Regions from separate parts of the Streptomyces sp. NPDC003248 genome, predicted to be linked through region 2. Evidence: riboswitches for the same ligand, from Rfam matches in the RefSeq annotation. Region 2 holds a riboswitch; each other region holds the start of a gene.
What was found. Region 2 has a riboswitch for cyclic di-AMP ahead of ACZ3KJ_RS05380 (M23 family metallopeptidase). Riboswitches for the same ligand answer to the same signal wherever they lie in the genome.
Positions count from the first base shown of each region.

Region 1: another riboswitch for cyclic di-AMP. It lies ahead of ACZ3KJ_RS16495 (transglycosylase family protein); the one in region 2 lies ahead of ACZ3KJ_RS05380 (M23 family metallopeptidase).
Region 3: another riboswitch for cyclic di-AMP. It lies ahead of ACZ3KJ_RS11115 (transglycosylase SLT domain-containing protein); the one in region 2 lies ahead of ACZ3KJ_RS05380 (M23 family metallopeptidase).

Region 1 is NZ_JBVHDT010000006.1:84,643-89,169, reverse strand. It holds gene ACZ3KJ_RS16505 (cytochrome P450 family protein) at 1-574, shown strand, start outside; gene ACZ3KJ_RS16500 (transglycosylase family protein) at 811-1,932, shown strand; cyclic di-AMP (ydaO/yuaA leader) riboswitch at 2,137-2,306, shown strand; gene ACZ3KJ_RS16495 (transglycosylase family protein) at 2,311-3,054, shown strand; gene eno (phosphopyruvate hydratase) at 3,405-4,527, shown strand, end outside.
Region 2 is NZ_JBVHDT010000002.1:17,733-22,259, forward strand. It holds gene ACZ3KJ_RS05370 (PrsW family intramembrane metalloprotease) at 1-457, shown strand, start outside; gene ACZ3KJ_RS05375 (aldo/keto reductase) at 480-1,424, opposite strand; gene ACZ3KJ_RS05380 (M23 family metallopeptidase) at 1,542-2,567, opposite strand; cyclic di-AMP (ydaO/yuaA leader) riboswitch at 2,577-2,733, opposite strand; tRNA gene ACZ3KJ_RS05385 (tRNA-Met) at 3,151-3,224, opposite strand; gene ACZ3KJ_RS05390 (dihydrofolate reductase family protein) at 3,309-4,445, opposite strand.
Region 3 is NZ_JBVHDT010000003.1:501,440-505,966, reverse strand. It holds gene ACZ3KJ_RS11125 (GNAT family N-acetyltransferase) at 1-982, opposite strand, end outside; gene ACZ3KJ_RS11120 (HAD family hydrolase) at 1,231-2,058, shown strand; gene ACZ3KJ_RS11115 (transglycosylase SLT domain-containing protein) at 2,117-2,602, opposite strand; cyclic di-AMP (ydaO/yuaA leader) riboswitch at 2,608-2,787, opposite strand; gene ACZ3KJ_RS11110 (polyprenyl synthetase family protein) at 3,695-4,527, shown strand, end outside.

The DNA of each region.
Region 1 (4,527 bases), on a different contig from region 2:
GCACCTCACCGAGAACGAGGCCGCCGCCATGGCCTTCATCCTGCTGTTCGCCGGTTTCGAGACCACCGTCAACCTCATCGGCAACGGCACCTACGCCCTGCTCACCCACCCCGGCCAGCGCCGGCGGCTCCAGGACTCCCTGGCCGCCGGCGACCCCGGCCTGCTGGAGACCGGCATCGAGGAACTCCTGCGCTTCGACGGTCCCGTGGAGCTCGCCACCTGGCGCTTCGCCACCCACCCGCTCACCATCGGCGGCCAGGACATCGCACCCGGCGACCCCGTCCTCGTCGTCCTCGCGGCCGCCGACCGCGACCCGGAGCGCTTCACCGACCCCGACACCCTGGACCTCTCCCGCCGCGACAACCAGCACCTCGGCTACGGCCACGGCATCCACTACTGCCTGGGCGCCCCGCTCGCCCGGCTGGAGGGCCGGACCGCGCTCGCCACCCTCCTCACCCGGCTGCCCGACCTGCGCCTCGCGGCGGACCCGGCCGACCTGAGGTGGCGCGGCGGTCTCATCATGCGCGGACTGCGCACCCTCCCCGTGGAGTTCACGCCCCCCACGCCCCGGTGAGCGACGCACGCCCCGCCGGCCACCACCCCCCACACCCCGCAGCCGTCCGCTGACCGACCGTCATGTGAGGGAACGGCGAAGCGGAGGTGTCGGCTTCTCGACTCTGTGATCTTCACGTGATCCGCGCGGCATTAACTTGTGACAAGTGATCGTGTGCCGATACGTTCACTCGTCAGCGCGGCGCCTCGGCACCATCCGTCGCGCGGGTCAATGCTGTCTCGAGAAAGGCCCCCCGCATGCTCACCGGGAACGGTCGTCATCGTCGCCCCCGCCAGGCCCCGGCCCTCCTCGTCGCGGCCGGTGTGACCGGCTCGGCCATCGCCATCCCGCTGCTCGGCGCCACCGGCGCGAGCGCCGCGGACAACACGGTCTGGGACACGGTGGCGGAGTGCGAGACCGGGGGCTCCTGGAGCGCCAACGAGGGCGGCGGCGAGTACGGCGGCCTGTCCCTGACCCAGGAGAACTGGGAGGCGTACGGCGGGCTCGACTACGCCCCGCGCCCGGACCTGGCCAGCCGCAACCAGCAGATATCCGTCGCCCAGAAGGTCCTCGCGGACCAGGGCGTCGGCGCGTGGGGCACGTGCGGGCTGACGTCCGGTCTGAGCGCGGACTCCGGCTCGGCGGACCTGGACACCGGCGTGGCCGAGGATTCGTCCGACTCCTCCGTGACGTCCGGCCTGTCCGACCTGTCCAAGGAGTCGTCCGACTCGTCGGATTCCTCCGGCTCCTCCTCCAAGTCCTCCGACTCCTCCGGCTCCTCCGCGGATTCCGGCGAGGACTCCACCGGTGCGGCCACCGGATCCGCCACGGATTCTCCGGAAGCGTCCGCATCGTCCCCTTCTTCCTCTTCCTCCTCCGCGTCGGACAAGTCCGCAACGTCCGACACGTCCACCGGTTCCGGTGCGAGCGGCTCCGCGGCGGGCGGCGGCTCGTCCACCGCGACCCCGGAGGCGGACGCCTCGGACAACCCGGCCCAGGACGTGGGCTCATGGAGCCTGATCGACACCGGTTCGGCCGACGCGCTGTCCAGCGGCACCACGTCCAGCGGCACCGCGTCCGACGACACCGCGTCCGACGACACCGCGTCCACCGGCTCGGGCCGCCACCGCGGCGGCAGCGCCGAGGAGACGACGGCCGACGGCACCACCACCGCCTCCTCCGGCCGGCATGCCGCCGACACCCTCAGCGGCACGGCGGCCACCTACACCGTCCAGGCGGGCGACTCCCTCGTCACCATCGCCGACTCCCTTGGCCTCGACGGCGGATGGCGTGCGCTCTACGCCGAGAACAAGGACGTCATCGGCGCCGACCCGGGCAACATCGTGCCCGGTCAGACGCTTGCGACAGGCGTCGAATAGGGCGTAAAAGCCGTGAAAACGGGGGGAGTTCACGTCACGCTTCGCGCCGAATGTCCGGTTTGGCGAAAGTGTGGGATGAGTCTCAGAAGCCCTGATCGTCTTTGAAATTCCCCCGATCGCCTGCCTACGGTCAGGACCGCTCGGCAACCCGAGCCCCGGCCGTCGCAACGCCGAATCCTGCCAGCGGCCACCCGGGAACAGTCGTCGCGTCAAGCGCCGCAGGCAGGAGCGGGGGACCCAAGGTAAGTGCCGCACCGGGTGGTTGACGGACGCGGCTAGGGGTGAAGCCACGCCTTCCGAAGAAGAGGCGTGGCCGGGCAACTCAACCGGCCCGAACCCGACAGCTCACCTCGCAGGCGTCGGTGAGGGGATCGATCCATGCTGTTCTCCGGCAAGGGCAAGCACCGTCGTCCGTCCAAGGCCACCCGCGCCATCGCCGTCGCCGGTGTCACCGGCGCCGCCGTCGCCGCCCCGCTGATGGCGGCCGGCAACGCCTCCGCCGCCACCGCCTCCGAGTGGGACGCGGTCGCCCAGTGCGAGTCCGGCGGCAACTGGTCCATCAACACCGGCAACGGCTACTACGGCGGCCTCCAGTTCTCCGCCTCCACCTGGGCCGCGAACGGCGGCACGCAGTACGCCGCCACCGCCGACAAGGCCACCAAGTCCCAGCAGATCCAGATCGCCGAGAAGGTCCTCGCGAGCCAGGGCAAGGGCGCCTGGCCGGTCTGCGGCAAGGACCTGTCCGGCGCCGCCTACACCGGCGGCACCTCCTCGTCCGACTCCTCCGACTCCTCGGCCGGCTCCTCCAGCGGTACTTCCACGGGCTCCGGCTCCGGTTCCTCGGCGGACTCCGGCACCACGAGCCGTTCGACCGAGCAGCAGAGCACCTCCCGCTCCACCGAGCGCCCGGCCGCCGAGAGCCAGAAGACGGTCACCACCCCGACCGGCGAGAAGGTCGAGAAGGGCGACGGCGAGTACAAGGTGGTCACCGGCGACACCCTCAGCTCCATCGCCCAGGAGCAGGACGTCGCGGGCGGCTGGGAGAAGCTGTTCCAGCTCAACAAGGACATCGTCGACGACGCCGACCTCATCTACCCTGGCCAGCAGCTGCACCTGAAGTGACACCTGGCTCCCAGGGTGGCCACAGCCCCCGCACAGGTGTGGTCCGCACACTGAAGACCTCGTGAGGGTCCCCCCCGTCCCCACGGGCGCCCCGCCCCGGCGCGCGTTCCCCCGTACGCGCCGGGGCGGGGTATTTCTTTGCCCGCCCGCCATCCGCCTGTTGGTCACCCTCTTTGTTCCGGGCGGGAACAATGTGTACCGTCAGCCTGTCCACGGGGCGGTCGGTCGGCTGTCGGCGGCCCCGGGACGGTTAGGCTCTAGTCGCAAGGCCACATCAAGGGATCAACAAGGGCCGCCCGCGGCCCACGTGCCCCGCACAACCAGCGTCACATCCCACGAAGGAGATGCTCGTGCCGTCCATCGACGTCGTCGTAGCCCGGGAAATCCTGGACTCCCGAGGCAACCCCACGGTCGAGGTCGAGGTCGGCCTCGACGACGGCAGCACGGGTCGTGCCGCCGTCCCGTCCGGCGCCTCCACCGGCGCCTTCGAGGCCATCGAGCTCCGCGACGGTGACCCGAACCGCTACCAGGGCAAGGGCGTCGAGAAGGCCGTCCTCGCCGTCATCGAGCAGATCGGCCCGGAGCTGGTCGGCTACGACGCCACCGAGCAGCGCCTGATCGACCAGGCGATGTTCGACCTGGACGCCACCGACAACAAGGGCTCCCTGGGCGCCAACGCCATCCTCGGCGTCTCCCTCGCCGTCGCCCACGCCGCCTCCGAGGCCAGCGACCTGCCGCTGTTCCGCTACCTGGGCGGCCCGAACGCGCACCTGCTGCCGGTGCCGATGATGAACATCCTGAACGGCGGCTCGCACGCCGACTCCAACGTGGACATCCAGGAGTTCATGATCGCCCCCATCGGCGCGGAGTCCTTCTCCGAGGCCCTGCGCTGGGGCACCGAGGTCTACCACACCCTGAAGAAGGTCCTGAAGAGCAAGGGCCTGTCCACCGGCCTCGGCGACGAGGGCGGCTTCGCCCCGAACCTCGGCTCCAACCGCGAGGCCCTCGACCTCATCCTCGAGGCGATCAAGGAGGCCGGCTACACCCCCGGCGAGCAGATCGCCCTGGCGCTCGACGTCGCCGCGTCCGAGTTCTACAAGGACGGCTCCTACACCTTCGAGGGCAAGGACCGCTCCGCCGCCGAGATGACCGAGTACTACGCCGAGCTCGTCGAGGCGTACCCGCTCGTCTCCATCGAGGACCCGCTGTTCGAGGACGACTGGGAGGGCTGGAAGACCATCACCGCCAAGCTCGGTGACAAGGTCCAGCTCGTCGGCGACGACCTGTTCGTCACCAACCCCGAGCGCCTCGCCCGCGGTATCGAGGAGGGCGCCGCCAACGCGCTGCTCGTGAAGGTGAACCAGATCGGTTCGCTCACCGAGACCCTCGACGCCGTCGAGCTGGCCCAGCGCAACGGCTTCAAGTGCATGATGTCCCACCGCTCCGGCGAGACCGAGGACGTCACCATCGCCG
Region 2 (4,527 bases):
GCGGCTGGCCCGCGACCACGCCCGCCGGTACCTGGGCAAGCCCGCCGCGCGCGAGGTGGCGCGGTACGAGGCGTACGCGACCTCCCTCGCGTTCCTGCGGCACCGGGGGAGCCTCGGCCGGGCCGGCGCCGACTTCGTCGTACGGGAGCGGGAACTGCTCAACGAACTCTGGCGGCGCAAGGACGTCGCCCGTCCCGCCCTGGAGCACGCGGCCCGGATGACGGCGCCCCCGGTCCCGTGGGCCGTGCCGCCGTGGCCGGCGTACGGGGTCCACGGGCCCGGGCACCCCGGATACGGCGGGCAGGGCTACGGTCGGCCGGGCTACGGCGGGCCCGGTCAGGGACCCTCCAGTCACGGACCAGGCGGTTACGGCTACCCGACGGGAGCGGGGCCGTATCCGGGGCCGCACCCGGGGCCGTATCCGGGCCACGGCCCCCACCACCCCTACCGGTCGTAAGGGCCGGGCCGGCGCGGTCCCCTCAGGCCGAGGCCTCGGTCAGCCGCGCGATCTCCCCCTCGGTCAGCTTCAGTTCGGCCACCCCCAGCAGCGCGGGCAGCTGTTCCACGGTCCGCGCCGAGGCGATGGGCGCCACGACCGTCGGGCGGGCCGCGAGCCAGGCCAGTGCCACGGTGGCGACCTCGCTGTCGTGGGCGCGCGCGATCTCGTCCAGGGCGACGAGCACCTTCTGGCCGCGCTCGGTCCCCAGGTGCTGGGCGGCCCTCCCAGCCCGGGCGCTGTCCACGGTCGTCCCGGGCCGGTACTTGCCGGTGAGGAAGCCGGCCGCGAGCGCGAAGTACGGCACGGCGGCGAGCCCGGCCGCGGCGACGACGTCCTGGAGCTCGCCCTCGTAGGTGTCGCGCGAGACGAGGTTGTAGTGCGGCTGGAGGGCGACGTACCGGGCGAGGCCCTCGCGGTCGGAGAAGTCCAGGGAGGCCCGCAGCCGCTCGGGCGAGATGTTCGAGGCGGCGATGTGCCGCACCTTGCCCGCCTTCACCAGTTCGTCGAGGGCGCCGACGATCTCCTCGACGGGCACCTCGGGCTTGTCGAAGTGGGTGTAGTAGAGGTCGATGCGGTCGGTGCCCAGGCGTCGCAGCGAGGCGTCGGCGGCGGCCTTGATGGTGGCGGCGGACAGGCCCTGGTAGTCGGGGTGCTGGCTCACCTTCGTCGCGATGACGACGTCGTCCCGGTTCCCGCGGGCCTTGAGCCACTTGCCTATGAGGGTCTCGGACTCACCGCCGCTGTTGCCCTCGATCCATGCCGTGTAGGAGTCGGCGGTGTCGACGAAGTTGCCGCCGGCGGCCGTGTAGGCGTCCAGGACGGCGAAGGTGGCCGTCTCGTCGGCGGTCCAGCCGAAGACGTTGCCGCCGAGGGCGAGCGGGAAGACCTCGAGGTCGGAGGAGCCGAGCTTGCGCAGAGAAGTCATGCTCCATGGCAACGCCTCGGCCGGAGGCGCGTATTTCACGCCTCCGGCCAAGTGTTCGCAAACATCCGGGAGACCACCTCACCGGCCCCCGGAAGACTCAGGGCCTACGGGACGGCCTCAGGGGTTGAGCCCCTTGTCCCGGAGCCAGGCCGCGGGGTCGACGCCCGTGCTGCTGCCGCCGGGGTGGACCTCCAGGTGGAGGTGGGCGCCGGTGACGTTGCCGGTGGCGCCGACGCGGCCGATCACGTCACCGGTGGAGACCTTCTGGCCGACGCTGACGCTGATGGAGGACTGGTGGGCGAACCAGAGTTCGGTGCCGTCGTCGAGGGTGAGCACGGTCTTGTACCCGTACGACCCGTCCCAGCCCGCCGAGGTGATGGTGCCGCTGTGGATGGCCTTGATCAGGGTGCCGGTGGGGGCGGCGAAGTCGAGGCCGGTGTGGTAGCCGGAGGACCAGTAGGCGCCGGCCTGACCGAACGTCGAGGTGATGGTGTACGAGGAGGTCGGCAGCGTGTACTGCTTGGCGAGTTCGGCGAGGCGCTCGGCCTCGGCCTTCTTCGCGGCCTCCTCGGCGGCCTTCTTCTTCGCGGCGGCGGCCTTGGCCTCCGCCTCCTTCTCCGCCTTGGCGGCCGCGTCGGCCTCGGCCTTGGCGGCGGCGGCCTCGGCGGCGTCCTGCGCCTTGGTCTCCAGCTGGGCCTGCTGCGACTCGGCCTGCGCCATGATCCGGCTGCGCAGCGCCTCGCCGGCGTCGGCGGAGCTGTCACCGCTGTCGTCGTCGGCGGCCGCGGTGCCGAAGCTGCTGAGGGCGGACGCCGTGGACTCCTCGGAGGTGTCGTCGTCCGAGATCAGGGAACCCACGGAGGGGAGGTCCGGCATGGAGATGGAGACCGGGGGCTTGCCCGTGTTGGCGCTGGCCATCCCGCCCGCGCCGACGGCGGCTATGACGCCGACGCCGAGAACGGTGGAGCTGCGGGCGAGTCCGCCGCGCTGCTTCGCGACGCGGTGCCGGCCGCGTACCGGGCGAACGGAATCCGCGGTGGGGTTCCACTCCTCCCAGGGGCCCTCGTCGGTGCGGTAGCCGCCGTAGCCGAAGGTCTGGCTGGGCGCGCTCGGGGCTTCTGGGGCAGGCCGGTTGGACGCCACGCGGGCGTACTCCTTTCCTTCCGTCGCCTACCGGGTTAGCTGACGGGTTCGGAGCGGGAAGGTCTCCTACGCGCGTATACCAGCCGTTACCTCACGGCGGCTCCGCGTGATTCACCCCAAGGTGGTGGTTCCCCGGTTCCCTTACGGGATTCGGCGCGTGCGCACGGAGCCGCCTCTTGTGACGGCTGGGACGACCGCGCTGCGTTATCGAACGTTAATAGACCCAGGGCTGGGTTTCCAAGCCGTTCCCCTTGATCAACAACATTGATGGCCTGGACTTTTACCTCAGGGAAGATGAAATCAGGGCGAGTTGACCCGGTGTCGAGCACGCACCGCCTCTCCAGGCTTTTTTGATGGTGACTCAGTTGTTATGCGCAGGGCGCTCGCCCACTCACGTTCCGTAAGGGAGGCGGCGAAGACCTCGGGGCGGACGCCGAAGACCTGGGGGCGGGCACCGAAGGCCTAGGGGGCTGGCGCCGGAAGCCTTGAGGGCGGGGCGCCGAAGGGCCCTGGGGGGCGCGTGACAGCACAACACACCGAGGGCCGGAACCCTGTGATCAGGATTCCGGCCCTCGGCCTTCAGTAGCGGGGACAGGATTTGAACCTGCGACCTCTGGGTTATGAGCCCAGCGAGCTACCGAGCTGCTCCACCCCGCGTCGGTATGACACCAGTGTACGCCATCCGCGGGACCCGAAGCACACGGCTTCCCCGGGGGCGGCCCCCGCGGGGCACGGCCCGGCTCAACTGCCGTGCAGCAGATGCAGGTTGGGCGCCTTGGCCCGTTCCTCGCACTCGGGCAGGACGGCGACGTCGACGCCCGCGGCCGTCAGCAGGCCGGTGCCGTCGGCGTCGGTCACGAAGGTGTCCGGCTCGCGCCAGGCCGTCACCACCCTGCGGACGCCCGCGGCGAGGACGAGGCGGGCGCAGGGGGTCGGGCGGGAGGAGCGGCGGGCGCAGGGTTCGAGGCTGCTGTAGACGGTGGCCGTGGCCAGGCGGGGGTCGGCGGGGTCGATCTTCGCGAGGGCGGCCTCCTCGGCGTGGACGACGGGGTCGCCGGCCTCGCGGGAGTGGCCGCGGGCCAGCTCCGTCCCGTCCGCGGCCACCACCACCGCGCCCACGCTGAACGCGGTCCGCGACGGCGGGCAGGCGGCGGCCAGCTCGCAGGCGAGGGCCAGCCAGTGCCGGTCGGCGGCGGCGGGGAGCGGGCCGGCGCCGGGCGCGGTGGGCTCGTAGCGCATCAGGACGACGTCGTCGAGGCGCCGTGTCTCGACCAGCCGCAGCCGTCCGCCCTGGTAGCCGCCGGGCCCGAAGAGCCGCGGCGCGTCCGGGTCGCCCACGAAGAGGGGCGCCAGGACGAGCTGGAGTTCGTCGGCGAGGCCTTCCCGCAGGAGCTGGCTGTGGATGGTGCCGCCGCCCTCCACCATGAGCCGGCGCACGCCCCGGACGTCGTGGAGGTGTTCCAGGAGCCGGCGCCAGTCGAGGTGGGGGCCGAGGGGGACGACGTCGGCGGCGAGGCCGAGCGAGCGGGCGCGCTCGGCGCCCGGGTCGGTGGTGTACACGGCCTTCTCGCCGCCGGTGTGCCAGAACCGCGCCGCCGGGTCCAGCTCGCCGGAGCCGCTGACCAGGACCTTGAGGGGGTACTCCGGCCGTCCGGCCGCCCGGCGCGCGGCCCGGCGCTCGGGCGCGTTGACCAGGAGGCGGGGGTTGTCGGCGCGGAGGGTGCCGGCGCCGATCAGGATGGCGTCCACGGAGGCCCGCACCTCGTCGACCCGGTCGAAGTCGGCCGGGCCGGAGAGCAGCAGGCGGTCGGGGCCGGTGTCGTCGAGGTAGCCGTCGAGGGAGACGGCTGCGGACAGCAGGACGTACGGGTACGGCATCGGCGCGGCCTCTCCGGGGACGGTCGACGGGGTCATGGGGTGTGCACGGGGTCCTGGCGCGGCGGGGGTCGGCGGCAGGAGG
Region 3 (4,527 bases), on a different contig from region 2:
GCGCACGACGGGAGGGCTCACGGCTGAGCCAGTGCAGCGCGGCGCCCACCCCCGGACGCGTCCACGCGCCTTCGTACACGGGCAGTTCGCCCGTCTTCAGCGAGTCCTTGTACTCGGCCGCGCCCCGCCCCAGATCGAGCAGGCCGACGCCCTCCGCGGCCGACGCCTCGGCCATCCGCAGATGCAGCACCAGCCCCGGCGAGAACTTCGCGAACTCCGGGTCGTAGGCCGGGAACCAGCAGGCCAGGACGGTTGTTGAACGCAGTCCGAAGTGCGCGGCGACGGGCCGCTCACCGGCGTAGAGCACGGACAGCGTGCCGGAGCACTCCGGGGCGCGCGTCTCGGCGAGGGCGTCCACCAGCCGGGTGATCCACTCCTGCGCGAACCGGTCCCGGCGGCCGGTCCTGCGGTACTGCGCCGACTTCCACGCCATGAGCGTGCGCAGCGCGGCCGGGTCGCGCTCGTCGAACACGAACCGCAGCGGCCCGGCCTGGCGGCCCAGCCTGCGCTCCTTCGCGAGCGTCGTCTTCAGGAACTTAGGCGACTGCGCGCGCAGCACGGACTCGTAGGTCTCGTACCCCTTCTCCACGTCGATGACGTAGGAGGCGTACTCGGCGGCCACCTGCGGCAGGAACAGCCCCTGTTCCGCCTCCAGGTTGTCGAAGGCGAAGCTCGACAGGGAGCAGGCCCGCATCAGTTCGTCCGCGTTCAGCCCGAGGCCCGGGCTCAGCACGGCTCCCTGGGCGTCCGACACGCCGTACGCGAGGGCCTGGCCCCGGCCGAGCCGGCCCCGCTCGTGGGGCAGGAAACCGACCGGCTCACGCCCCTCGTACACCACCGCCACCCGCGCGCGGGGCCGCACCCGGCCCACGGCGTCGGTGAACTCCGGTTCCATGAACGGATTGCGCGGGACCGCGGACGCGGCGCGCAGCGCGCGCCACCGCTCCCGCTCCCCCTCGCCGAGCTCCTCGGGCCCGAGCACACGAACACGTCCACTGCTCAACCTGACCCCCCGATCAAGTCCCCCCTGGACCCTTGGACGGTACCGCTCCAGGTAGTTCGGGCGGTAGGCAGCGGAGCATGTTGTTGCCAATCGGTGCAGAGGCCTTTAACCGCCCTGTACCCGGCGTTGCGTGTGAAAGCCGTTTCCGGCCGCCTCTCCCCGTTGCGCCGCGGATCGGCCGGAAGGGACGGTGAGTTGGGGAGGGCGGGGATCCGTATTCTCTGATCATGGCCGCCCCCTTCGCAGATGCCGCGCGCTGCGCCGCGTACTCCCTCATCGCCACCGACCTGGACGGAACGCTGCTCCGCGGCGACGACACCTTCTCCGACCGGTCCCTCGACGCGCTCGCGCGGGTGGCGGCCGCCGGCGCCCGCCACCTGGTGGTGACGGGCCGCCCGGCACCCCGGGTCCGGCCGCTGCTGGCGAGCCTGCACAGCCGGGGACTCGCGGTGTGCGGCCAGGGTGCACAGGTGTACGACGCCGGCGCGGACCGCCTGCTGTGGTCGGTCACCCTGGACCGGGACCTGGCGGAGACCGCGCTCGGGAAGATCGAGGCCGAGGTCGGCGAGGTGTACGCGGCCGTCGACCAGGACGGCGTCGACGGGCTGACGCTCATCGAGCCGGGCTACCGGATGCCCCACCCGACCCTGCCGGCCCTGCGCGTCGGGTCGCGCGACGACCTGTGGTGCGAGCCCATCAGCAAGGTGCTGCTGCGCCACCCCGCCCTGTCCGACGACGAGTTGGCGGCGACGGCCCGCTCGGTGGTCGGTTCGCTCGCGACCGTCACCATGTCCGGGCCGGGCACGGTGGAGCTCCAGCCGTGCGGCATCACCAAGGCGACGGGGCTGGCGCTGGCCGCCGAACACCTCGGGCTGAGGCCCGAGGACACGCTGGCCTTCGGTGACATGCCCAACGACATCCCGATGTTCGACTGGGCGGCGCGCGGTGTCGCGATGGCCAACGCCCACCCCGAGCTGAAGGCGGTGGCCGACGAGGTGACGACGTCGAACGAGGACGACGGCGTGGCCGTCGTCCTCGAACGACTCTTCCCCTAGGGCGAGTCCCGCGGGGTGTGTCCCGCGGGAGCCGGCCTGTCCTGCGCCTCGGCGCAGGTCAGTACGCGCCGAACACGTTGTCGATGGAGCCGTAGCGCGCGGCCGCGTAGTTGCAGGCGGCGGTGATGTTGGCGACCGGGTCGTACGGGTCGTACGAGGTGCCGGGCACGTGGTACGCGGCGAAGGTCGGGTCGATGACCTGGAGCAGCCCCTTGGACGGGGTGCCCTTGGCCGCGTTGGAGTCCCAGAGGTTGATGGCCTTCGGGTTGCCCGACGACTCGCGGAGGATGTTGCGGTGGATGCCGTTGTACGTGCCGGGGATGCCGCGCTCGGCCATGATCGCGAGGGACTCGCGGATCCAGCCGTCGAGGTTGTCGGGGTACCCGGCGACCGTGGTGGCCGACGTCGTGGTGACCGACGTCGTGGTGGCGGCGGAGGCGCTCGTGGCGGCCATGAACGGAAGGGAGAGCACGGCGGCGCCGGTGCAGACGGCGGCGACGGTGCGGGCGAGGCGGGTGCGGCGGGGCTGGGCGGCAGCAGACATGGCGGAATTCCTCTCCGGCGCCTGCGGGGTGAGCTGTCGGGTTCGGGCGGGGAGGTGCCCGGCCGGCCGCCGTACGGGTACGGCGGCACGACTTCACCCCTAGCCGGGGCCGTTACGTGCGTGACGTACGGCCCGGCGTTCTACCTGGGTCCCCCGCTCCTGCCGTGCGTGAGTGTTCGTCGATGGGTGGTGAAGGGCGGCGGCAGGATTCGGCGTCCGCCCGACTTGTGGCGGGAACGTATGCGAGAGCACATGTCCGGAACAAGTGGCGGAATCACACCACACCCCTATTGACCATGATCCGCGCGGTATGGGGTGCTTGATCCTTTGCTGTCGTGAAACGTCAACTGGCTTGGCGCAAAGCGGAGTCACAGAGTTCGGTGCGGGGGGCGGGGTGGGGGTGGGGAGTGAGCCAACTCACCCGTCGGCGCAATAGGGGTTAAACGGACAATGAGCCCTAAGTCCCTTGGAATAGGGCGTGTTGTGGAGGGGCGGGAACTGCCCGGTCGCGGCCCGGCCTCTCCGTCAGGCTGACCGGCGCAGGCAGGGACGCCGGCGCCACCGGCAGCGGGGACGCCGGCCGCCGCCGAGGGCGCCCCTGACGGTCGTCGGCGTCGATCACGGGGTGCGCCTTCGTCCGGTCGGGTGAAGGCTCCCGGTCGGGTGAGGGCGGCCGGTCGGGTGCGGGCCGCAGAGGGCGAGCTGACCGCGGAGGGCGAGCTGACCGCGGAGGGCGAGCAGGCCCCGGGCCGACCGGGGGAGCGGGGGCCCGGGACGGCGTCGTCGCGCGGAGGGGGCCGGTCGGCGGATTCGACGTCCGCCTCCGCGCAGGACATGAATCACTGCTTCCCGGTCAGTCGATAAATGTCCGTTCGTATCGGCTGATCGGAAACATACCGGTCGTGATCGGAAGCCGCCCGGGCTCAACCGGGCTCCTCTCGTCGTCTCCCGGTCGAGCGACGTGGGGGGCCGGGGGACGTGGGGGCTTATCAGTGATCGAAACGTGACCGGATACGCTGACTCGAGTGATGGCAGCGACCTATCGACAAACCGTGTAACCGCCAGTAGACACCAGCAGACAGGAGACCCCTCGTGACCGTCGTCGGGCCGTTCGGGCTGAGCGTGCGGGACCAGGCTCTGGAAGCCGATGTCCAGGCCGGATTGACGGCTGTCGAGGAAGGCTTGCTCGAGGCCACCAAGAGCGAGGTTCCCTTCATCACGGGAGCCGCCCAGCACCTGGTACGGGCGGGCGGAAAGCGGTTCCGGCCCCTGCTCGTGATGCTCGCGGCGCAGTTCGGCGACCCGTACGCGCCGGGGATCGTGCCGTCGGCCGTGGTGGTGGAGCTCACCCACCTGGCCACGCTGTACCACGACGACGTGATGGACGAGGCGACCGTACGGCGCGGGGTGCCGAGCGCGAACACGCGCTGGGGGAACTCGGTCGCCGTCCTCACCGGGGACTTCCTCTTCGCCCGGGCCTCGCACATCCTCGCCGACCTCGGGCCCGAGGCGGTCCGGGTGCAGGCGGAGGCGTTCGAGCGGCTGGTCACCGGGCAGATCCTGGAGACGGCGGGGCCGACGGACGGGCGGGACCCGGTCGAGCACTACCTCGACGTGCTGGGCGGCAAGACCGGCTCGCTGGTGGCCGTCTCGTGCCGGTTCGGCGCGATGATGTCGGGCGCCGACGAGACGGTCGTGGACGTGCTGACGCAGTACGGCGAGCGGCTGGGAGTCGCCTTCCAGCTCGCGGACGACGTCCTGGACATCGCCTCGGACTCCCACGAGTCGGGCAAGACGCCGGGCACGGACCTGCGGGAAGGAATCCCGACGCTGCCCGTGCTGCGGCTGCGGGAGCGGGCGGAGCGCCTGGCGCTGCCCGAGGACGTGGCGCTCTGCGAGCTGTTGGACTCCGACCTGAGCGACGA